Linked DNA regions of Bdellovibrio bacteriovorus. The main gene of each other region encodes a partner of the protein of the gene in region 2 in a complex. Links are inferred from orthologs where the notes say so. Each region holds a gene or a part of one and is shown on either strand. Other genes may lie near its edges.

Region 1 (15,833 bases), 430 kb from region 2 along the record:
GGACGCTAGAGCTCCTTCTGCCGGTTGTGTTTGACTGAATTTTTCATAGGTTGAAAGCAAATTCATTTCTTCACCTCGACGGCTGACTTACGTCAACCAGTCATACCCTTTGTCTTCAAGTTTCAAGGCCAAAGAGCTGTCGCCTGTCTCAACGATTTTTCCACCCAACAAGACGTGAACGTAGTCAGGCTTGATATAATCAAGAAGTCTTTGATAGTGCGTGACCATCACGATCGCGTTGTCTTTGCGACGAAGTTTGTTCACACCTTCAGAAACAATGCGAAGAGCATCAATATCAAGACCTGAATCTGTTTCATCAAGAAGAGCCAAACGCGGAGATAAAACCGCCATTTGCAGAATTTCATTTTTCTTCTTTTCACCGCCAGAGAAACCGGTGTTTACAGGGCGATCCAAGTACTCGGGCTTCATACCAACAAGCTTTAATTTCTGAACTAGGAATTCACGGAACTCCCCTTCAGGCATTGGCTCAGAACCTTGATGTTGCAAGATCGAATTAAAAGACGTGTGCAAGAACGTAAAGTTTGAAACGCCTGGAACTTCGATAGGATATTGGAACGCCAAGAAGATACCTTCTTTCGCTCTTTCGTCTGGCTCAAGTTCCAAAAGGTTTTTCATTTGGAAGTTCACTTCATACTTCACTTCTCCGCCAGTCACTTCATATGCAGGGTGACCCGCAAGAACTTTAGATAAAGTCGATTTACCAGAGCCGTTGGGTCCCATGATCGCATGAACTTCACCTGGCTTGATTGTCAGGTTCAAGCCTTTAAGAATTTCTTTTTCTTCAACACGTGCGTGGAGGTTTTTAATTTCTAACATAACTCTTACCTTTACGTCGCGGGATTAACCCACGCTATTTTCCAATTTCATTTCAATCAACTTCACGGCTTCTACGGCAAATTCTAGAGGCAATTCTTTAAAGACCTCTTTACAGAAACCGTTAACGAGCATCGAAATTGTTTTTTCCATATCCAAACCACGAGATTGCAAATAGAAGATCTGATCTTCACTAATACGTGAAGTCGTCGCTTCGTGCTCAATCATGGCAGACTTATTTTTCACTTCAATATAAGGATAAGTGCTGGCACTGCACTTATCGCCCACAAGCATCGAATCACACTGAGAATAATTTCGCGCGTTTTCTGCTGAAGGCATGATTTTTACTTGGCCACGGTAAGCATTTGAAGACTTATCCGTTGAAATACCTTTAGAGATGATCGTGCTCTTTGTATTCTTACCGATGTGGATCATCTTCGTGCCGGTATCGGCTTGCATCAGATCATGAGTCAAAGCCACAGAATAGAAAGCACCTTCAGAATAATCGCCTTGCAAGATACAAGAAGGATATTTCCAAGTGATCGCAGAGCCTGACTCCACTTGAGTCCAAGAAATTTTTGAACGTTTGCCGGCCGCTTTTCCACGCTTCGTTACGAAGTTGTAGATACCACCGCGGCCTTCTTTATCACCCGTATACCAGTTTTGAACTGTCGAATACTTAATCTCTGCATCGTCCAAAGCTACCAATTCAACAACAGCGGCATGCAATTGGTTTTCGTCACGTTGAGGCGCCGTACAGCCCTCAAGATAATTCACGTAACCACCTTCATCGCAAACCAAAAGAGTTCTTTCAAACTGACCGGTGTCTTTCGCATTGATACGGAAGTAAGTGGAAAGATCAATCGGACAACGAACACCTTTAGGGATGTAGCAGAACGAACCATCTGTAAAAACAGCTGCGTTCAAAGCCGCATAGTAGTTGTCAGTGTAGGGAACAACCGAACCCAAATATTTTTTAACGAGCTCTGGGTGCTTTTGCACAGCTTCAGAAATAGAGCAGAAGATAACTCCGGCTTTATCCAAAACTTCTGTGTGTGTTGTGCCGACAGAGACAGAGTCAAAAACTACGTCAACGGCAATACCAGAAATACGCTTTTGCTCTGACAAAGGGATGCCCAGCTTTTCAAACGTCTTGATCAACTCGGGATCTAAATCGTCCAAAGATTTTGGTTTGTCGGCTTCCGCCTGTTTTTTCGGAGCGGAATAGTAACGAATATCCTGGAAATCAATCTTTGGATAAGAAACATGCGCCCATGTGGGCTCAACCATTGTTAACCAATGACGATAAGCCTTCAGGCGATATTCTAACATCCATTCAGGTTCATTTTTCTTTTGCGAGATCAAACGAATGATGTCTTCGTTCAAACCTTTTTGAACGTCGTCGGTTTCGATATCTGTCGTAAAACCGTATTTGTATTCGTAAGACTCAAGAGGGTTGTTGGAGGATTTATTGTCCATGAGCCTCTGCCTCCGCTGACTTTTTGCCAGCTAATGATGATTTATCCACAAGCAGCTCTTTCAAACTCAGGCTTCGATAGAATTCCGTGAGACGATGATTAAGTTGAGTGATGGGGGAAACGATGTTGCAAGTTCCTTGAATTTCACAAGGAGCCTCTTTGTGAAGGCATTTCACCAAAGCCGTTGGGCCTTCGATGATTTCCACAAGATCGTGGATAGAGACTTTAGAAAGATCCTTCGTGATTTGATAACCACCGTTAGCACCATATTCGGCGCGAAGAATTCCTTTTTGTGCCATTTGTTGCATAACTCGAGCTGTCGCATCAAAAGGCGTATTAAAAGAATCGGAAACTTCTTTCGCGGACGTCAATTCGCCAGGAATCTTTTTACTCATGTGCTTTAAAGCCATGAGGGCGTATTCGAGTTTGCGGTTGATCTTGTTCATGATTCGTTCTCTGCTCTTTTTGAGCTGCTTTCAGTGGGCATCTAAATGTGCGTCCACAGTAGGGCTATGACCCCGTTTCTAAACGAAAGTGAAATGAAAAACAAGGGTAAATACGCCTAATTTTAACGTATTTAAGACTGTGACAGAAAAGAATCATCGAGTTTTGGAAAAATTTGCTGATTTCAATGCCTTAGGGTGCTATACGAAGGTCCTATGAGAATCTTTTTCATTACCATTTGCAGCCTTGCCGTCGTCGGTATTCTTATTTTGTCCGCCCGTATTTGGGGATTGGGCCAACACTATAAAGCCTATGAGCACGCCTTCTTTTCGGGCCCGGCTCCGCTCATCATCGTAAAGGCGGACACACTCGAAAAAGCGCAAGAGGCTGTGAAAACCAAGTCTGACGTCGTTCTTTGGTTGGATGTGCGCTTTTCCCGCGAAAAGACGCCTTTTATTTTGCCCGCTTCTCGCGATGTTGAATTCCTGGATATGAAACGCAAGCTGCAAGAGGAAAATCCCTCAACACCTATCATGATTGGTGGAAAGCTGAATGAATATCCATGGGAGCAAATCAACGAGTTCTATAAAACCACCCCGGCCCTCAAAGAATACTACGAACAGTTTCCGCAAACTCGTTTCATCCTGAATGTCGTAGATAACGTAGCAGACGCTCATACGACGCTAGTTAGTACGATCCAAGATTTAAAACCCAACGAGCGAACTCTTATTCAAAGTGACGCCTTGATCATTATGAAAACGATCAAAGAGATCAAGCCAGAGTGGGTGTATGGAACGAGCACTCCGGATCTTATGCGTATGCTGACATTTGATTCGATGTGGATTCTTCCATCGACGCAATTTGCTGGAGATGTTTTCATCGCACCATTTACTTTGATGAAACGCCCCGCATTCAATGACGACATCATTGAAGAAATGCGTCGTCGCAAAAAAAGAATTTTCTTGGGTCCTATTCAAAGTGAATCTCAATTTGCTGAAGCGAGTCGCTACAAGGCAGATGGTTTGATCACGGACAATTTACCACAATTACTTCATCTTCTCGGCCAAGGTCCTGCTCAATAGGTTGAACTCAGGACCATTTGGACATATCTTTTTACCTTAGGGATCGATGCGTCCCATATCGGAGGTCAAGATATGTCCGCTTTATTTGTTAACGTGGCTCAGGCCGCACCCTCTGTGTCAGTGAACACAAGCTCCATGGATGCGATTTTTCAAGCTAGCCCTGTCGTCCAATTAACTCTTCTTATCCTTATTCTGCTTTCCGTGTTTTGCTGGGCCATCGGATTTACGAAATATCAAACGTTTAAGAAGATGACTAACTCGGACGAGCTTTTCTTAAGCAAATTCTGGAAAGTGAATTCTCTGGATACTCTTTATGAAGACATCGACCAGTACAACGACTCTTCAATCGCGCGTGTGTTTAAAGCGGCATACCTTGAAATGAAAAAGATCTCTGAATCGCCTTTGCTAGCGAAAACAGAGGGCGATAAGCCAATTCTTTCAGGCATCGACAATCTTCAACGTGTACTTAATAAGGCTTCTGAAAACGAAATTTCTAAATTGGAATCTCGCTTAACTGTTCTAGCGACAACAGGAAGTACAGGTCCTTTCATCGGTCTTTTCGGAACGGTTTGGGGGATCATGGGTTCTTTCCATAAAATCGGTCAAACTGGTACAGCAAGCCTTGCAGTTGTTGCTCCTGGTATCTCGGAAGCATTGATTGCAACAGCGATCGGTCTTGCGGCGGCGATTCCAGCCGTTGTTTTGTATAACAATTTTATTTCTCGCATTCGCAAACAAGAAATCGCTTTGAATAACTTCAATGCGGACTTCTTGAACATCGTTAAACGCAACTTCTTCCAAGGAAACTAATCGTGGGAATGGGTAATGGTGGCGGAAAATCAAAAAGCCGCGCAACATTAAGTGAGATCAACGTGACGCCGTTAGTGGACGTCATGTTGGTGCTTCTCATTATGTTCATGGTGACGACTCCGCTGATGCAACAGGGAATCGAAGTGGATCTTCCGAAGACCTCTTCCTCGGGAGTGGAGTTGAACGAAGAGCCTTTTGTTTTGGTGATTGGACCGGATCAAAAGATGACCGTGGCAAAAACGAAAATTGCCATGAACGAGCTTCGTCCAAAATTAAAAGCCATCTTTGAAAATAAAAAGAACAAACAAGTTTATATCCAAGCAGACCGCAAAGTAGATTACGGCTTCGTCGCGGAAGCCATGGCGGAAGTACGTGCTGCAGGGATCTTTAACATCGGCCTTATCACGGTTCCAAAAGATCAGTGAACTACTTAGAAGAAGAAAAACAGCAAGATGACCAACTCTCTCGCGGCATAGGGATCTCTATTGCTCTGCACGCGGCTATTATTTCAGTGTTCACACTGAAGGCTGTTTTCTTTACGCCCGAGCCTATTGATTTTTCTCAAGCGGTCCGAGTTGATATGGTGGGACTTCCGGATAAGGTAGAACCTAAAACTTTGCCTGCGCCCGCGAAAGAAGAGGCCAAGGCCGCTTTGCCAGAAAAGAATCAGGCCGAGGAAAAAACTGTGGAAAAACCACCTGAAAAAGTGGTTGAAAAGAAAACTCCGCCAAAGCCAGAGCCCGCAAAACCTGTTGCTAAAAAAGAAGACGGCGTAAATCTTGAAAAAGTAAAATCGCAACAGCAAAGTGCGCTGGAAAAACTAAAAGCCATGGCGGCCCTAGATAAAATCAAGAATGATGTCGCTGAAGAAAAGCGAAAGGCCGCAGCCGGTGCGGGAAAATCTGATTCCGGTGCGCAAAAAATCAAAGGCAATGTGTTGTCACCGGGAACTTCGTTGACCGGACTCACAAAACTTCAACATGACACATACGCCTCTGACTTAGATAAACATATCAAAAACAATTGGGCCCTTCCCGAGTGGTTGGCGAAGCGAGACTTCAAAGCCCAAGCCGTAGTGTTCATTGATTCACGTGGCAACATTTTGGGAAGAAAAATTGTTAAAAGCAGTGGAAATCCCAGTTACGATGAGGAAGTATTACAAACTATTGATAAGTCGGCTCCCTTCCCTGCGCCGCCAGAGAAGTTTTTAGCCATCGTATCCGTAGATGGAATTCTGATTGGATTCCCAGAATAGGAGATCACACATGATGAAGCAGCTCTTAGCCTTGCTCCTTGTACTAAGTATTTGTCCTTTGTTCGCTCAAGCTCAATCGAGCGGTATCTATATTAAACTTGGTGAAGCTCGTACAAAGAAAAGTCTTTTGGCTTTGCCCGCTCTGCAATATTTTGGCTCTCCTTCATCGGGTTCCAAAAATCAATCTGTCGGTGTAGAGATCTTTAATACCATCACTAATGATCTGACAGTGTCGGCCTATTTCCAGTTCATCAGCCAAAGCGCTTTCCTTGAAGACACTAGCAAAACGGGTTTGATGCCCGCACCGGGTTCTCCAAATGGATTTAAGTTTCAAAGCTGGTCAGCTATTGGGGCCGACTTCTTGATTCGCGCAGGATATTCTATTGTAGGCAATGAACTCACTTTAGAAACTTACCTTTACCACGTCCCTCGTGCGAACTTGATCGCAGGCAAAAAGTATAAAGGGCCGGTTTCGAGCGCACGTCGTATTGCTCATACATTCTCTAACGACGTTCTTAAAGCTTTAACTGGTAAAGAAGGCCCTTTCCTTTCAAAAGTTGTGGCGTCTTCAGATCGCGCCGGCGCGCAAACAAAAGAGATTTTTGTGATGGACTGGGATGGCGCGAATATGGATCAGGTTTCCAGCCATCGCAGTATTTCAATTTCTCCGGCGTGGTCTCCTGACGGAAAGAAAATCGCTTACACTTCTTACGTGAAACGTGTTGGTGCTAAATTCAGAAACGCAGACATGCTTCTATTAGACTTGGCTTCGGGCCGTCGCTCTTTAATTTCTTATCGCCAAGGGATTAATTCAGGAGCGGCGTTTTCGCCAGACAATCGTCACATTTATTTGACGATCTCTCAGGGAAACAATCCTGATATCTACAAAATGACTTTGGATGGAACTTTGGTGGGTAAAATCACTAACGGTCCTTCGGGAGCAATGAACGTAGAACCCACTCTGTCTAATGACGGAAAACTTGCGTTTTCTTCAGATCGCGCCGGTCGTCCGATGATTTACACAGCCAATGGCGATGGTTCGGCGGTGAAACGTATCACTTTCGCGGGTGTGTTTAACTCTTCGCCAAGTTGGTCTCCAGACGGATCAAAAATCGCGTTCGCGGGTCAAAGTGAAGATCACTTCGACATCTTCGTGATGAATGCAGATGGCACTGGAATGATTCGTCTGACTTCCGCAAAACAGCCCAACGGAAAATGGGCTAGCAATGAAGATCCTTCGTTCTCTCCGGATGGTCGCTTTGTCATGTACACAAGCAACCGCACTGGAAAAAATCAGATCTATATTTCCACAGTCGACGGAACTGAAGAGCGTCGCGTGACGACAGACAACTACAACTACTACAAGCCGAAGTGGTCTAAAAACCTTGAGTAATCTTCCTTTAGAGGAACAACTTAGAAAAGAGCGAAACGAGATCTGGTCTCGCTTCGCTCTGGCTTCAAAAAATAACTCTGAATCCGCCCCCAAAATCTGTCTTGAGTGGAGTCACTCTGCAGATAGTCTTCTAAAAATCGCATTTCAACATTGTTTTTCAGGACAGAAAATAGCCCTCTTTGCCCTGGGCAAGTTGGGTTCGTTAGAATTGAATCTAAGCTCTGACGTAGATGTTTTGCTGGTTGCTGAAACCGGGAATGATGTTTCGCTTTCGTCTCTTCGTAAATTTCAAAAGCTTCTGACGGAAAGAACTTTCCAGGGATTTGTATTTCGCGTGGATTTTGATTTACGGCCCGGCGGAAAGCAGGGTCCGCTCATTCCCACGTTAGATCAATTCAAAGACTATTACGGCAACTACGGTGAAACTTGGGAAAGATTGGCATTTGTCCGTCTGCGACCCATCTGTGGTGATAGCGATGTTGAAAGGGAAGTCCTTTCTTTTTCGAAAAAGTTTTCATTTCGCAAGCACTTGGACTTTACACTTCTAGAAGACTTAAAAACTTTGCGCTCCAAAATTCAAAGTCACTATTGGGCCAGAACGACAGCGGATGTGATTGATTTGAAGCTCGGTGTCGGCGGCATCCGAGACGTCGAACTTTTTGCCCATGCTTTGCAAGTCATTCACGGAGGCAAAGATCCTGACCTGCAAGTGCGCGGAACCACGGAAGCGCTGAATCTTCTCAGTCAAAAGCAGCTTTTGCCTTCGGATGAAGCGGAGTTCTTGAAGTCGCACTATTGGAATTTACGAAGTATCGAAAACTATGTTCAAGCGCTTAACGATGAACAGACACATTTGATCAATACACAAGACGAACACCCAGAGTTCATCACGCAGTCACTAAAAAGCCTCCCCTCGCAGATGAAACGCTGTGATCAAATCGTGAAAGGACTTCTTGGTGAAGCTCCTTCGGATCTTTCTTTAGAACAAGAGTTAAAAAAGCTCGGCCTTCCGGAAAATCAAATTCAAGAACTTTGGCAGGAAATTCTGGGCCAAGAAGTTCTTTCGCGAAATAAAAATCGCGACGAGCTTGCCCGTAAAGCGTTTTTAGCAGCCTTCTTAGAAACCTTGCGTGAACAAAAAGGGGACATCCATCGTGGGCTTTTGCTTTTAAAAGATTTTATTCATGGTACACGTGCGAAAGCTTCCTTCTTTTCGATGCTTTTGCGAGAAAAGGAATTATTGCAAGAGCTGGCTTGGCTTTTTGGTCATTCGCCCTATCTATCACGCATTCTTTGCAATCGGCCAGAACTACTAGACAGTTTCGTGTATCGCATGCAGGACAAACTTTCAGAAGATCTTGGATCTTTATTGGAAGAACTTGCGGAAAAAAAGCTTCTTTCGGAAGTCATCAATGGAAGTCAGTATCTCGAAGACAAAAATCTGCCTGTATTGGTTAAGAATCTGACGTCAACTGCGGATCTCGTTGTTGAAAATCTGTTGCGCGCTTTGAAGCGCGATCACCCTTCTGCCATTCAAGTTTTGGCTTTAGGGAAATGGGGCGGAGAAGAATTAGGTTTTAGATCAGATCTAGATTTTCTTTTCGTCGTTCCTGATGAACCCACGGAAAATGATTTTAAAGTCGCTAAAAGATTTATCACCCGGCTGACTGAACCGCATCGCGGAGGAAATATCTATTCTATAGATATGCGTCTTCGTCCTTCTGGAAAAGCAGGTCCCATCGTAATTCCTCGCAAAGATTTAGAAGATTATCTGTCGAAAGAAGCCTCGGCTTGGGAGCGACAGGCTTATTTAAAGGCGCGCTTTATTGCGAACGACGAAGTGTCTCCTTTGCAATCCTATATCCATCGTGGCCTCACAGATGCGGATCTTTTGGAGCTTGAAAAAATCCGCACGCAACTTTTAGTGCCTTCTGCATCGAACTTGAAATACAGCGAAGGCGGTTTGGTGGACGTAGAACTTGCGGCGCAAGCCTTTGTCCTTTTTCACAAAATCACTCCGAAAAATTCAGGCACGGCAAGTTTTCTTGCGGCCATGGGTGAGCAAGGATCTGTTCTTCAGCAGAATTACGATCGATTGCGTCAAATTGAACAAATGCTTCAACTTGTTGCGTCAGAATCTCTCGTGGAACTGCATGCAAATCACGAGTCCTTTCAAGCGCTTGCCTTAGCGCTCCAAATTTCTCCTGATGAATTACAACTGGAAGTTTCTCGTCTGATCAACGGGAATATTACACTCCTGAAGGCACTTGACCCTCGCAGGCAGCCTCACTAATAGTGAGAGAGTTGGACAAAAGTCAGGGAGTAAAAATGTCGAAGAATATCGATATTAAAAAGGTATTTTGGATTTACCTATTTGCATTCTTGTTAGCGGCTTTCAGTTTCCGCGCAGACGCAAAGACCGACGCAAAAACGACGAAGAAGGGAAATAAGGAAATGTTCGCACTATTTGAAACAACTAAAGGGAACTTTAAAGTTAAGCTTTTGAGCGATAAAGCGCCTAAGACAGTTGAAAACTTCGTAGGTTTGGCTGAAGGCACGAAAGAATGGACTGATCCTAAAACTGGCAGCAAAGTAAAAAAGCCATTTTATGACGGTTTGGTATTCCACCGTGTTATCAAAGATTTCATGATTCAAGGTGGTTGCCCACTTGGAACTGGAACTGGCGGCCCAGGTTACCGTTTTGAAGACGAGTTCACTCCTGGCCAACAAAAACACGATAAACCAGGCATCCTTTCTATGGCGAACGCGGGTCCAAATACAAACGGATCACAGTTCTTCGTAACAACTGTTCCAACTCCTTGGTTGGATGGCCGTCACACAGTGTTCGGTGAGGTTGTTGAAGGTATGGACGTAGTTCACTCTATCGAGAACTCTAAAACGGGTCCGATGGACCGCCCAGTTGAAGCTGTTGTGATCAAACACGTTAAGATCGTAAAATAGTTTCGAATTGATTTAAAAACTAAAAAGCCCGATGGAAACATCGGGCTTTTTTTATTTCTTCTTAGGACAAAATTGTTCAGAACGAACCCAGAACGCCGGTGTACACATATCGTCCTGCCACACATTTTCTTTGTTGGTGGTGTAGCCATAATACCAAACAAGTCTGTCATCTTGAGACTTCAGATTCAGCACATTGGGCATTTTGTAAGGAGTGCTGCCGTTGATCGCATAACACCAGCCGTAGGCACGCATTTCAGAGTTAGAAACAATTTCTAACGAATCCAACCCCGTCGGCGTATTGATGATAGAGTTCATGCCTTCGGGCCCGCCGATATAAGGAATTTTGTTCGCATCGAAAATTGCGACCGTGATGTCCCCAACCGACTTATTTAAATCGACATCGACTTTGCCGTGATGAACGGGCTTGTCGTCGCAAGGACCATAGACCTCCCAAGTAATGGCTTGAGAGTATGAAGAAGCTGATAAAATAAGAGCGAATAGAGTCTTTTTCATGGGGCCCTATCTATCAATTAAATAGAGCCCTGGCATCTTATTTCTAAGAATTTTGTTTGCGGACTTCTTCCATGTCGATTTCTTTTGATTTTTCTACAACCTGTTCGAGGATTTCTTCGGGTAAAGCACCTGGCTGCACAAAAATAATATCGCCCTCTTTAATAACTGCCAGAGTAGGAATTGACTTAATCTCAAACTGCGAAGCCAGCTCCAGCTCAGCATCTGTGTCTACTTTTGCAAACACCACATCGGGATGCTTTAAGGCAACGGCCTCGAAGATAGGCGCAAAACGACGGCAAGGCCCACACCAGGTTGCCCAAAAATCTATGATCACAAGTTGGTTGTTCTCGACAGTTTCTTTGATGTTGTCTTTCGTCATTACCATTACAGCCATCGTGAATATCCTCCTTAGGCGTTGGTCCATGAATGCTTTTGCACCTACTAAAAGCTTTGATGTTAAAACTTAAATACGCAACGATTTAATAAAACTTATGGAGGATTCACGGATGAAAAAGTTAATTTTGTCGTTCATCGTTTTATTTGGAGCTAATGCTTGGGCCGCTGGCGATGCTGGTTGTGGTTTGGGCAGCATGGTAATTTCTAAAAACACAAAACTTCTGCAACTTTTTGCAATGACGACGAATAATACGACTTTGACTCAACCTTTCGGTATTACTTCAGGTACTTCCGGTTGCAACGCTCACGGTTTGGTTATGGCTGAAAAAGAAGTTCAATACTTCGTGGAAGTGAATCAAGAAGATCTTTCTCGCGAGATGGCGCAAGGTCATGGTGAAAAATTAGCGACTTTGGCGCAAATGAAAGGCTGCCATAATGAAGCTTCTCAAAAAGCTTTTGGCTCTTTCACGCAAAGCTCTTATGAAAGAATCATCCCTGCTGCAAACACAACAGCTTCAGACCTAGTGCAAAATTTAAACAGAGAACTTGCGACACAGAGTGATCTAAATACAATGTGTCATGGTTCGTAATTTCCTTTTTTGTCTTTTTCTTATCGCCCCACTTTTTACGTGGGGCTTTTCTTTAGATAAAGTCTCTGCCTATCAAAAACAAGCTATCGAACGCGAGATGTGGAAAGATCCTCAGTGGATTCGTTTGGGTCATTATCGCAAGACTTGGCTTGGTGATTTTAAGTCTCCTCTGTTAGGAAACTTCTTTCTTTCTTCACAAGGTTCTGTGAGTCCGCGTGAAGAACTATTAAAGACCATCGAGGTTCTTTTTTCTTCTGACGAGAGTGCTAAAAAGTATCAGTGTCATTACCTTGCGCGCACGTCATGGCTGAAAGGCGCGCTTAAGATGGATGCGCAAGATATCGTCGCCTGCCCCGAGCGCGATGCCTGGAAAAAGCAACTGGGTGCCACAGAATTATTTTTAGTCTTTGCTTCAAGTGATTTGAATAGTGCGGGTTCTAGCTTCGGTCACACTTTTCTTCGCCTGCATAACCCTAAAAATGTAAAGCAATTGGAACTTCTCGATTACGGAATCAACTATGCTGCGATGACCGGACCTGATGGTGGCGCACTTTACGCCTTGAAGGGGCTTTTTGGTTTTTATCCCGGAAATTATTCGATGCTTCCCTATTATCAGAAAATGCGCGAGTACACGAACCTCGAAGGAAGAAACCTTTGGGAGTATCGATTAAATCTTTCCTCCTCTGAAGTTTCGTTTTTAATCGATCATTTGCTTGAGCTTGAGGGCAGCTATGCTGATTATTATTTTTTAAGCGATAATTGCTCTCAGCAAATTTTGGAACTTATTGAAGTTGCAAAACCCCATTTAGATCTGTCGGGCCAGTTCCATGATGCGACGATCCCCCTGGACACCGTTAAAACATTGAACGATCACTGGTTGCTTTCCGATGAAAAACTGCGACTTTCACTTCAAACAGAGTGGCGAGCTCGTTACGCCGGATTAAATTTAGCTCAGAAAAACGCACTTAAGAAAATAGTGCGACACCAAGACACTTCTTCACTCGCAAGTTTAGACGTGAAAGAAAAAGCCGAAACTCTTGAGGCCTCTATCAGCTATCTAGCGGTAAAAGAATATCGAGAGGAAAAAGAATATAAAAATGAGAAATATGCTTTGTCGGTAACGCGTGCGCGACTGGGGCCCCAAACATCTCCTGTGCAGATTCCTCAACCGAGGTCACCTTTAAGCAGTCCTAATTCTGTGGCTTGGTATTTAGGATACGGTCAATTTGATCACGAAGACTTTTATCGCTTTAAGTTTCGCAGAGCTTTTCACGATCTTTTATCCGATGACAGTGGGCTTTCGCCATTTTCTCATTTAGAAATCTTGAGTTTTGATTTTCGCTATTTTTCAGAGAATCAAAATTTGGATCTTTATGAAGCCGTGCTTTTAAAATCTTTTTCAACGGCGCCGGTGACCACTTTGGATACTCCCGTTTCTTGGCGAGTTGAAGTTGGAACTATGCCAAAACTTGTCCCCTATTTTAACTTGGCGGCCGGATTTAGTTTTGATTTTTCTTTTCTTGAAGCCACTAGGATTTCATTGCTTGGCGTCTCTGAAAACTTAAATCTGACAGAGGTTGCTCAACCTTATTTAGGTCCGGAAATTTTACTAATGACAAAGACACCGGGAATGCGTGCTCTGGTCGGTACCAAGTATCTTTACAATACTTCTGAAGGCCGTGGCTTTTTTGAGAATAAGGCCGGTGTCTCTTTCGATGTTCTTAATTTCGAAATTCGTTTCGAAGGTCGCGTGAGGGATGAGCTCCCCGAATTTACCGCCTCTGTCATATTCTAGACACCAGGGTGCCTAGTTTCGTCCTGTCTCACAATGAGACGTGCCAAGCTCTTCTATATTTTATCTAAAGGGCCCAAAGCTTGCTTCTATCCAGTGTGAGACACAACCGTCTTCAAGGAGCAGCCATGAAATGGTTCCAAAAAACACTTACTGCGATCGCCACGTTCAATATGGTATTTTCGCCAGTTATTGCTTCGGCTGCCCCAGAGTGGACGGAAAAAGATAAGGCGCAATTAGCTCATTATCGCGATTACTTGGAACCACTCGGATACCGTCTGACATTAGATCCTAATGAAAAGAAAGCGCTAGTTTACGATAAGAATACTAATAAGTTAGCTATGGAAGTTCCTTTTGCTGAAGAAGGTGAACTTCGCAAGTACTCTCCAAAATCTTTAAATCATATGTTGATGGAAGAAATGGTGCGCGTAAAACAAGCTTCTAAAGCTTCTTGGTCGCACTCTGTAAGAAATCTTCCTGCTGAATCTGCGATCTTCTTCGTAGCGATGGGAGCTGTGGTTGCAGGTCAGCTTATTACGAACTATTCGCAAAATCCCATTGCGATGAAACAACACATTGAGCACTCCCTTTCGCCTATTGGTGTTTTTGGTTTCTTTACGTTCATGTATTCACAAGGTGTTACGGCCAATGTTCTTTCTATGTATATGAAAAATCCTAAGTTCCACCACATGATTCCTTACCTTGGAATGACGGTCGGAGCTTTCTTGCAAACTTACCTTTCTCAAGTGGCGTCTGATCCAAATGTTATGGCGTGTGCAAAAGTCATGATGGGTGGAAAGATTTCTGAGAAAGATCAAGCTAACGGCATTGATGCAGATCCGTGTTCTAAAGCCTATGAATACCTTGTTCTGAAAAAGAAACTTTGGGAGTTCGCACCAGGCATCGTTTCTATGTTGATCTCTTCAGGTCTTGCGGGTGTGGCTCAGTCGGTTCTTACTAAAACTGTATTGCGCATCACAGGTGTAGACATCGCTCTTTGGTTGGTTCCAGGCACAATGCACCTTAAAGGCATCCGTCTTCTTCTAGTAAAAGGTTTGCAAATCACGGCGTTCGTAGCTATCGACATGTGGCTGAACCGCATCGTGGTCTCAACATGGAAAAACATGTACGACGGTGCCGATTTCTACGACGTCAATGACCGCTTGAACGATAAAATGAATCTTATGAAGAAAAGCCGTTGGGCCGCTGACGACAAAGATCTTCAGGCAGAAATGAAAGACTTCCGTAAAAAGATGACAGACTGGCGTATGATGAATATGTCTGAGGTGTACGAGGCTCACTCGAACTGGTCAGAGGCTTTGCACCAAATGACATCTATGTTTAATACGAGCTATTCGTTCTATGATGCTTTTGTTTCTGAAGTAAGAAAAGCCCGGGACGAAAGTGCTCCCAATAAATTCCTGACTATGACTTATCCATTCAACGGTGTCGTCGCTAAAGGCCTTACGGACGACATGAAAGATACTTACTACCTAAAACCGCAAGTTTTAGAAGGTATGCAGTTGAAAACTATCAAAGAAGGTTTAGCAAATGCTGATGCTCTTCTTCAAAGCGAAGACGCGAAGTATTTATATCCGCCAGAAAAGAAAAAGATTACGGGCATTCTTGAAAAAATTCGCTCTACCGAAAGAGACGTTATCGGTGCTGGTCTTTCTGAACTTTACGAAGAAATCGGCATCGCTATGCAAAACATCTCTACATCTATGGTTTACCGCGATCTTCTTAGAAAGATCTATGGGTCTTTCGGTAAGCCTTACCCAATGATGGAGCCCGGTCGCGGTTGGGTGGAATCCTATGCAAATGCGCCGATGAATGAAGAAACTGTGAAAGGTGCGAAGTACTATCGCCAAGTGGGTCTTTTCATGACTCCAAAGGTAACTGACTATTTAGTCATGCAGATGCTGTGCGGACCTGATGTTGAAAATGGCGGTCAAGCTATTAAGAATTCTCGCGGATATCCATCGGTCTTCTTGCCACCGCAGATCGGAAATCCGGCAGATCAGTTTAATGCTTGCAATCACTTAGGCATGGCTCCACTTATGCCTAAAGATATCTATAAATATCCTCTTCAAACTGCTGACAGAAAAAAGCAGTACAAAGGCGCTATTGACTATCTTATCCACGAAACTCGTCCGTCAGTCATCGGCACTGCTGAAGAATCGGCATTCCAGAATTGGTGGAAAACAAGAACAGAAGCACAAATGCAAAAAGCATTTGAAGAGTATGGCAAAAGCTATGACGAAATCGTCGCTAAGATGGTGAAA
Region 2 (9,253 bases):
GGCAATTCCCTGCACGTCTTTCCAAGTCATTCCGGCTTTTTTAAAAGCCTCTTCAATCAAGGGAATCAGAGCGATGGAGTGATTTCTAGCCGCGATTTCAGGAACGATACCGCCATAGATTTCGTGTTCTAAATCTTGAGAAGCCGCGACAACAGAGTGCACCCAACCACTGCGATCTACGATCGCTACGGAAGTGTCATCACAGCTGGTTTCAATGGCTAATACACGTTCAATCACGAATTTATTTTTTTAAACCCTTCAAGCGAGTTTTAGAACGACGAGCTTCATCTGATTTAGGAAACTTGCTGACCACTTCGTCGTAAAAAGTTTTTGCTTCATCTTTCATGCCCAACTCTTGGAAGGACACACCGATTTTATAAGTCGCATCCGCGAACTTAGACCCTTTCGGATTGTCGTCACGGTATTTTTGGTAGTTTAAGATAGCCTGTTTCCAGTCTTTTTTATTGAAGAATTCTTCACCGACTTCATAAACATTTTTCTTGGCTTGCTTCGCAGATCTTTCTGCCTGGCCAGCAACTCGTTCGGCCTTCAATGATTGGATTTCAGCATTCAAAGTGTAAATGTCTTTTTCCATTTTCGTCAGAGCCTCTTGAAGAAGCGTGACTTTTTGGTTTAAGTCTTGATTTTGTTGTTGTGTGTTTCTAACGGCATTTTCTATGCCCGAGTTTCCTTGGCCGACACGGTTTTCAACCACGTCCACACGGCCATTCAGACTTCTCATTTGTTCTTCGATGTCGGCAAAGCGGTTTGAAACATCCGCATTGCTTCTTTGCAGTGTCGTTACTTGTTGCTGCATGACTTGGCGTTGTTCAGTTTCACGAACTTCGTTACGCGTTTTCAAACAACCAGTCAGAAATAGAGGAGTGGCAACAAGAGCCACTAGGATTTTCTTCATAGAACATCTCCTGTTCTTTGACGAATCAATCGTGCTGAGTTTTCTGCTTTTTCTGCAGAAACACGTGCGCGCACAAATTGTTCTTTAGCTTTCGAATAATCACGATCTTCAAAATAGATACGGCCTTTGCGATAAGCTTCTTCAGCTTGATGCCAATAACCTGGGGAATGGCGGGCCGCTTGAACAGAACGAGCCGCATCTAGTGCAGCTCTTGCGAGGGAATAATCCTCAACGGGTGCAGGGACTGTTTGACAGCTGACAATCACCGTAAAAAGTAGAACTCCGATGAAAAGTCTCTGTAGTCTCACTGCACACCTTTCTTAACTTAAATTACTGAGCAGGAACAAAGTTCGCACGGCGGTTTTTCGCCCAAGCTGCTTCAGTGTCACCCATATCAAGTGGTTTTTCTTTACCGTAGCTGATAACGCTCAAACGATCGCCAGCAATACCCAAGCTTACCATATAAGCTTTCACTGCGTTAGCGCGTCTTTCACCTAGAGCCACATTGTACTCGATAGTACCGCGGTTGTCACAGTGACCTTCGATTTGAACTTTCACGCCTGGGTTTGATTTCATCCACTCAACGTTAGAAGCGATCACTTTTTTAGAAGCCGCATCCAAGCTCGATTTATCGTAACCGAAGTGAACAGTTTCTAGACCCGCAATTTTTCCAGAGTCAGAACCCATTGGATCATAACTAAGTGGTGATGAGTCAATGGCAGTAGATTGGCCGCCTGCAGGCAAAGTTTCAATGGATTGATCCGATTGAGTTTGTTTTCCTTTACAACCAGCAACAACCGCGCAGGCAACAAGACCAAGAGCTAATTTACGAAACATGATGTCCTCCTATGAAGATCCAATAGTTATCATTAGATAAAAACTTTAATTTATAGCGGCTCATTGTCAAACCTTAGATTTCCTAAATGATATTGTGTTGCTGTACGGCTAAGAGACTTTATGCACAGACGGCGTGTTTTACATCTTTGGTTCTCTTTCATTTTTCTTTTTCCTCTCTCAGCGTTCGCACAACTTGAGGTTCCGCCTGAATTAAAGTGGAAGACTCTGAAGACTCCTCATTTTGAAATCATCTTTAATGCCAAGCAGCAGGACCTTGGTCTTCTTTACGCCGAAAAACTGGAAAAAGCCTACGCCGAACTCCGCTCTTATTTTCACTCTCTGCCCGAAAAAACCATCGTTATTATAAACGATAAAACTGACGTCACAAATGGATATGCCACTCGCATTCCCTACCCTCACATTATGGCTTACCCCGTTTTGCCGGGCCCGGAAGAGAGCTTGGCTGACACGGGTGACTGGGCCTTTGAACTTCTTGCCCATGAATACACTCACATTCTCAATTTTGAACCCGCCAATGGAATCATGAAACCTTTGCGTTTCGTTTTTGGAAATATCATCGCACCGAATATTCTTTTGCCAACATGGTGGAAGGAAGGCGTGGCGGTTGAAATGGAAACGCGCTTAGGAAACCACGGCCGCCTGCGATCCTTTTATCAAGATGCGACGATTCGCGCGATGGTCGAAGACAAAACTTTTTACTCTTACGACATTGCCGAAGCCAACGAGTACATTCCCACTTGGCCCGAAGGCATGCGAGCTTATTTGTTTGGCTCCCTTATGTGGAGTCAGATGTTCACTGAGCACGGTCTTCACGTCGCCAAAGACCTGAACGAGCGCCAAGGGGGCCGGGTTCCTTATTTCATCGAAACTCCGGCCAAAGAAATTTTAGGAATGAACTACACGGCCCAATACAATCAGATGCTGGATGAAGTCGTCATTCGCGCGCAGACACAGCTAAAAACCATTCGCGAAGGCAAAATCACTCAAGTCGTAATTCCGAAAAATAATTTTGTCTCTGTGACCGCCCCGTCTATTTCCCCGGATGGAAAACACCTGGCGGTTGTGACTGAAGACGATGCCAGCTCCCGTTCCGTGAAAATCATCACTCGCGCGAACGATTCACAAAGCTTTTTGGATGCACAAAGCTCGGATACGGTTGAAAAATTCAATCAGGAATTTGAACCGGCCTCTCCGCGAGATGGACCTCCTACCGGCAGTATCCAAAGAGTCAGTTGGTTTCCGAATTCGGAAAAAATCGTCTATGACAAGATCGACTATGTGAATCGCATCGAGCGTTTTTCTGATTTGCATGTTTACGATCTGGTTCACAAAAAAACCACACGCCTGACACAGAAACTTCGGGGAAGAGAGCCTTCCGTCGCCCCCGATGGCTTAGCCATTGTCTTTGTAAAATTAGATGGTGGGAAAACTCACTTAGGAATTTTAAAAGACACTCAAGGCACTTGGAAAGAAGAGATTGTTTACTCTCCGGAACTGCAAGAAAGAATCTCTTATCCCCTGTTCTGGAATCAGGATCTTCTTTTATTCTCTTTGCGCAAAGTGGATGGGTCAGAACATCTTTATAGCTATTCTCTGTCGTCGCAAAAATCAGAGCTTCTATTCCCGGAATATAAAAATATTCGTTTCGCAAAGAAAACACCTGAGGGTCTGCTTTTCACTTCCGGGCAAAGTGGTGTTTTGAATCTTTATCTTGCCGACAATGATCTTAAAAAAGCGCGCCCGGTTTCAAATACGTTGACGGCATTTTTTACAGCCGATTTTGATCCTCTCAGTAAAGATATTTTTGCGACTCATATGACATCCCAAGGCCCCAAGGTTGTCGCAATCAAGTCGGAAGAGTGGAGAAATGCGCCTTCCGAACTTCCCGAAATCAAAGGTTTGATGGCGGATCGTTATCCTGAAGTAAAACCTGATGAAAAAAAGATCGAAGAGGCTCGTGCCGCTTTAAACCAATCAACGCTTGAAGATTATTCTCCTTATGGTTACCTGTGGCCTCAGTACTGGATGCCTTTTGTGTCAGGTTCTTCCAGCGAAACCGGCATCATCCTGACAGCGCAGACTTCGGGTTTTGATCCCCTGAAAAAACACAGCTATACACTCATTGGGTCGTGGGACACGGGGCTTAACCGTGGAAGTCTTGTGGGAACTTATTTGAATCAAACCACGGCTCTTCCCTGGACGGCTTTGGCTTACAAACGCAGTTCTTACTTAGGCACTGTATCTAATGAGCTGAATGACTACGGTCTTGCCGCCGCAGTCTTACCAAGTATGTTCTGGGTTTCAAAATACACGAATTTGCAAATCGGCTGGCAATATCTTGAACGCGAAACCGTAAATACAAACACCAAACGCACCGGCCCCTATGCGATGTTGAGTCACGCGAACTATTCAAAAGCGGGCGCGCAGATTTCTCCGGAAAGTGGCGGCGGCGCTTACCTGGGAGCTTATGATTACATCGCTCAAGATGGATACTTAAGCCACACGCAGTTTTTAGCCGGTGGAGAAATTTATCTGTCTCACTATTTGCCGAAACATCACGCCTTGATGTTACGAACGAATGGTGTGTACACGCCAGATCGAGTTTCTGCGGTTTACGGTGTCGCGACGGAGCCTTTGGTCTTCGTTCCAGACAGTCCTCTGCCCCAATATATTTTGCGCGGTTACAAACGAGGTCAGCTGTTCGGAAAAAACCTGGCGGTAGTGAATGCAGAATACCGCTTGCCCGTGATGGATTTTTATCGCGGTTCAGGAACGGATCCTCTTTTCTTGCGTCGTCTTTCAGCAGCCGTTATTGCCGATGGTGCCGCTGCGGATGGACTTTTTGTGAACGATGTTCGCTCCGTCTATGAAACTACCGACATGAAACGTTGGTATTGGAGTTCGGGGGTGGAACTTAAATTAGAAACCACTTTGGGCTACGTCATCCCCGTGAGCTTAGTCGTCGGATATTACGTGGCTTTCAACACCCCCGCCGGTTCTGAGGGAGTCATCGGAAGCGCCCTTCAGATCACTGGGTTTTAACCCTCTTTAGGCTCTTCAGCGTCTTACTAATGAGTGCTGAAAAGCCCCATCGCCCACAAAGGATCCCCCTCCTCGGGCGATGGGAGTCCCCCTTTCGCGCCGAGCCAAACTTACCAGTCTTGACAAAGACCCAGGCCCTCGAAATTATTAAAGTAATCGACAACTAGCGGCGAGGATGCTGCGTTATGCTGTCAACCGGGAGGGTTCATGGAAAAAATCAGCTGGATTAAAGAACTTGTGAAAGCTGAACAACAAATGGAAGAGTCTGGCCTCGTGGATATGAGCTTCGGATTTGATTCAGAAAAAATTCTGATCAACGAAAGCATTCAATTCCTGCTAGAGCTAAAAACTGAATTTGTTGACGCCTCCACTTCATTCAACGAGTTGAAACCTTCGGCTTTGGGTCGTATCAAAATTTACGGTATCGCGAAAACTCACGCCGACTTCATGCTGTTCCGTAACGGCTTTAAAATGATCTTCTCTTTAAAAGCGCCGGGACAAATCAGCATTCGTTTCAATTTTATTGGAACGAACTACATTCCAACTCCGGGTTCTACAGAAGCTCAACAAACAGCGACGAACGTTATGGACGAGCATATTGTTGAAGCGAAATGGGGTGCATTCGGCGAGCTTGTGTGGATGTACCAAGGTTTGCCTGTGAAACTGGAATACATGGTTCGCCACTATCTGACTTTGTTCATCAAAGAAAGTTCGAAGTAGTTTTAAAATTTTAAAAAGAATTTAAAAGCGCTGCCCACAAAGCAGCGCTTTTTTTATTAGTGCTGGCCCTCAGGACTCACTGATTTTGCGGATGAATTCCCAACACAAGAATCTAATCGTTTGATGTTGTTATTAGAGATCATGCATTTCACGAGCTGTTCGGAAGTTTTATTTCCCGCAAGGCATTTCTTTTGGGTTTCAATATGATTGATCTGCCCACAGGTATAAATGACATCCGTCGGTTGATTGCTGGAAACACACTGGGCGATCACATCATTGCGATTAAAGCTTTTCGCACAAGCATACAAACCATCTAAAGGGAGCTGGCTTTTCAAGCAGGCCTTATAAGCCTCTTTGGGTAACTGAAGACCACCGCACAATGCCGGAGTGGCGGCCGACGCCATCGAGCAAGACAAACTCACCAAAACCCCTGCCATCCAATACCTTAACGCGTTCATAAGAACCTCTTAATAAAAGTATGCAGAACTTTTCGAAATCATGCCGCAAATATTCTTGATGACTGGAAAAACTGTTCCATCACATCGCCTTTTCATAATGACATTCTTGGAGCGCTATTTTCAAGACTGTCTAAGCTTCTGACACTGAAAGGTGTTTTGGAAAATTTCGCAAACAGCCCCCTGAATGGCACGGGTGTAGCTATAGAAACCACATGAACATTTATAAATAAGGAGTTTTTTATGAAAAAGATCGTACTTACTATCGCGACCCTGGTCCTGACTCTTCAAGCCCATGCCGAACTGAAAATAACAGATCCCGCTAAGGGCGGATTGCTTTTTGGATTCTTAGCAACTATGGAGTCTCCACAAAATGCCGGCGATGGGGTTCTTCTAGTTTCGGCGAATGTGTCTTGTGCGCTTCATAAGAATAAACAAGTCTATTGCATGAGCTCAGAAGGCGGCATTACTGGTGAGATCGCCGAAGAGCTCTATCTGTCATTTTCTCCGAAATCAGAAGAGCAGTTTGACGATGTGACCGTTCGCCGAGGCCACGTGGCTTGCGCTTCTATCGAAGAATCCGGCAAAGCTCCGCGCTATAACTGCTTCTAAAGAAAGGTCCTCTTAATGAGGACCTGATTCGATATATTTTTTTAAATCTTTAAGATGGATATCCCACACGACGTCGAATTCTTTCTGTAAGGATTCGCGTTGTGCATCGGGAAAGTGTTCCCAACCATAATGTTGTAAGGTCACCGTCCGCTCTTCGCCTTTGTCTTCGATCTTCAGCATACATTCAGTTTCCCATTCCGGGCGCCATTCGTGTTCATGCCAGGTAAAAACAATATCGTGGTTTTCGCGGGAATAAACAACACGTCCCGACGCCAGGTGTTTTTGACCTTCGCTATCAATCCAGGGCTCTTGAAAGATACCACCGATATCAGGCTGAAGGATCACACCTTCATTCCACCATTGAGAGAGTTCATTCTTCTTGGTAAGGGCCCGCCAAATATCTTCGCGCGGAGCTTTAAGGGAGATTGTTTTTTCAATCTTTGTAACCATACGCACCTCTCTTCCTGTTCTTTCAGGATAAGGGAGGGATGTCAGCAGCCCTAGAAATATTAAACGACTCGTTGAAATCGCATATTCTTGGCGTCGAATATTTGAAATTGCAAAGGCTGAGTGCTGATGACTTGTAATTTGATGGGGTCGCCGTTTTTTAGCGGCAGACCGGTGTGGTTACCCACGAGCAAAAGATCACCTTGAAAGTTGCACAGAGCTTCCTTGGAAGAAGTCACTTCTTCCACAATCGCCTGAAGAATCTGACCTTTCTGCAAAGATTTTATAAAGCTCCGTGAAGCCAAAGTTTTATCCTAAATCTTTCGTCATATCTAAGCGACGGAATTCAACGGGACGAATCACGTTGTCTTTTTTTCCCTGAGCAGATGTTGGAGCCGTCGTTGCTAAGGTCTGCGCCTTCGGAGCCGCTGTCGGAGCCACCGGCGTCGGTTTTTCGCTTAAGAAAGTTTGCGCGATATTCTGAGTGACATTGAATAGAGCTGAAACATTGTTGGCGGTTTGTTGCGCCGCTGTTTCTTTTTCTTCCACTTCAATGCAAGCCGCTTTAAAAGCTTCGCCTAATTTTTTAAGTGCTTCATTGTCGGTTTTGGGAACTTCAAATACAGTGCTCATGTCATGCGCCGAATCTCTTTGCAATGGCGCCATGAAGGACATGTTATCCACGTCACTCAAATCCGATGCTGAATCGTGCATATCGGCTTCGCCTTGCGCCCATTCCGGTAAACTGTCTTCACAGAACATCAATTGATCACGGTTCACGTTCGCAATGAATTCAATTTCCCCGCGAGAAAGTTCTGGCACTTGAGAAGCGATATCATCGATGCTGTGACCCTGATGCGCTAAACGAGCAGCTTTAACGTATTTAATCGTGTTTTTGCGTTCTAAGATTTCGTTGTGAGGAATACGATCTTGGAAGATCTTTGCGACTTCCAAACTTTTTTGCATGCTCTGTTCGATTTTCGCAAGCTGTTTATCAGAAGCCTGAATTTTGGTTTGAATGTCTTTTACTTTCTGTTCCAACAAAGCCGTTAACTGATTAACCTGAGTTTCAGTTCTGTCTGAAAGGTCTTCCAATACGGCGATTTTGCTTTGCAAAAGCTGCAAGCCTTTACTGAGTCTTGGATCATCTTTAGGAGGACGGTTTAAACGAACCCACAAACCAACAACACCTGCTAATAGAATTAAATTCACAAGCACTTGTAGTAAGAACCAGAAACTCACTAGGCCTCCCCGCCGAACATTAATTAAATTCTAAACTGCCGAAGGTCCGTCTCACAACGAGACTTAGGTCACAATCGTATCAAACCAGGACCTGGACTCCGCCCTGCTTTGGTACACAAAAAATGGTGTGTTATTATGCAACAAAGGGGAGCGTGGGATATGTTGCTCAAATTATCTAAGGGGTTGGTGTGGGCCTCTTTGACGGCGGTGCTGTCATTGACCGCTTGTGGACCTGTGCAATTTTCTTCAAAGTCAGCGGGAGATGTGGATGATAGCAATGTCGATCCCGGCCCCGTTCCTGGCGGCTCGATCCGCGAAGTAAATTATACAAATACCGTCAGCGCCCGCGATAACAAGTTGGATATCGTTCTTGTTGTCGATGATTCAAACTCAATGCTTCCTGATAACCAAAAGCTTGCGGCGAATTTAGCCCCCTTCGTAACCAAGCTTCAGAATTCCAATATTGATTGGCAGATGTGTGCGACGGTGACTCGTGCTCTTCCCGTTTCTTCCACGCAAACGGCTTGGGGTGCTTCGATTTACTGGCAAAGCTCTTCGACGGCTTCCACTTCTTTAGGAATGGTTTTGCAAAGAGGAACATCGAATCTTTCGCAAATCTTCTCTAACACAATTAACTACATTAATGCCGGTTGGGTTGGTTCTGACGACGAACGTGCTATTAAAGCTATGTGGCGCCACGTTTATAACGGGGACCTTCGCTATTCAGGCAACAATGGTTGTTATCGTCCTGATTCTGCTGTGGCTTATATCATTATTTCGGATGAAGATGAGCGCAGCATTGGTGGAGATTCTTCTCAACAAGTTTACTCTGGAGAATTGAAGCCTCTTGAAGATGAGGATAAACCCGAAGTTTTCGTTCAGTCTTTCCGCGACACTTTCGGTGCCGATCGCCGCTTTACCGTGAACTCTATCATCGTGAAGCCAGGCGACAGCTCGTGCA

The links.
Region 1: the proteins of pal (region 2) and AZI87_RS07755 are in contact, whole or in part, in a crystal structure (PDB 2HQS), measured with the Escherichia coli proteins. The link is inferred for Bdellovibrio bacteriovorus from one-to-one orthologs.

The regions. Positions count from the first base shown.
Region 1 is NZ_LUKD01000001.1:1,599,160-1,614,992, reverse strand. What follows is about bases 5,297-8,104. They hold AZI87_RS07755 (PD40 domain-containing protein), read left to right. Parts: upstream 5,297-5,913; coding sequence 5,914-7,296; downstream 7,297-8,104. Other genes in these bases: AZI87_RS07750 (glutamine-synthetase adenylyltransferase), read left to right, coding at 7,289-8,104; AZI87_RS07760 (cell envelope integrity protein TolA), read left to right, coding at 5,297-5,903. Also shown: Fe-S cluster assembly protein SufD, read right to left, coding at 1-66; Fe-S cluster assembly ATPase SufC, read right to left, coding at 88-837; Fe-S cluster assembly protein SufB, read right to left, coding at 862-2,313; AZI87_RS07780 (RrF2 family transcriptional regulator), read right to left, coding at 2,303-2,758; AZI87_RS07775 (hypothetical protein), read left to right, coding at 2,972-3,838; protein TolQ, read left to right, coding at 3,911-4,648; AZI87_RS07765 (ExbD/TolR family protein), read left to right, coding at 4,657-5,073; more of AZI87_RS07760, read left to right, coding at 5,070-5,296; more of AZI87_RS07750, read left to right, coding at 8,105-9,589; AZI87_RS07745 (peptidylprolyl isomerase), read left to right, coding at 9,751-10,257; AZI87_RS07740 (hypothetical protein), read right to left, coding at 10,309-10,770; trxA (thioredoxin), read right to left, coding at 10,814-11,194; AZI87_RS07730 (DUF3015 family protein), read left to right, coding at 11,277-11,756; AZI87_RS07725 (Lnb N-terminal periplasmic domain-containing protein), read left to right, coding at 11,746-13,551; AZI87_RS07720 (hypothetical protein), read left to right, coding at 13,677-15,833. UniProt on the Escherichia coli protein: Part of the Tol-Pal system, which plays a role in outer membrane invagination during cell division and is important for maintaining outer membrane integrity.
Region 2 is NZ_LUKD01000001.1:2,033,424-2,042,676, reverse strand. Bases 1-2,693 are described here. They hold pal (peptidoglycan-associated lipoprotein Pal), read right to left. Parts: upstream 1,754-2,693; coding sequence 1,247-1,753; downstream 1-1,246. Other genes in these bases: AZI87_RS09775 (TolB family protein), read left to right, coding at 1,874-2,693; AZI87_RS09785 (DUF4398 domain-containing protein), read right to left, coding at 913-1,224; AZI87_RS09790 (tetratricopeptide repeat protein), read right to left, coding at 242-916; tsaD (tRNA (adenosine(37)-N6)-threonylcarbamoyltransferase complex transferase subunit TsaD), read right to left, coding at 1-234. Also shown: more of AZI87_RS09775, read left to right, coding at 2,694-4,816; AZI87_RS09770 (hypothetical protein), read left to right, coding at 5,024-5,536; AZI87_RS09765 (hypothetical protein), read right to left, coding at 5,593-5,994; AZI87_RS09760 (hypothetical protein), read left to right, coding at 6,235-6,603; AZI87_RS09755 (SRPBCC family protein), read right to left, coding at 6,616-7,053; AZI87_RS09750 (hypothetical protein), read right to left, coding at 7,113-7,355; AZI87_RS09745 (DUF2802 domain-containing protein), read right to left, coding at 7,360-8,292; AZI87_RS09740 (hypothetical protein), read left to right, coding at 8,452-9,253. UniProt on the Escherichia coli protein: Part of the Tol-Pal system, which plays a role in outer membrane invagination during cell division and is important for maintaining outer membrane integrity. The Tol-Pal system is also required for polar localization of chemoreceptors clusters.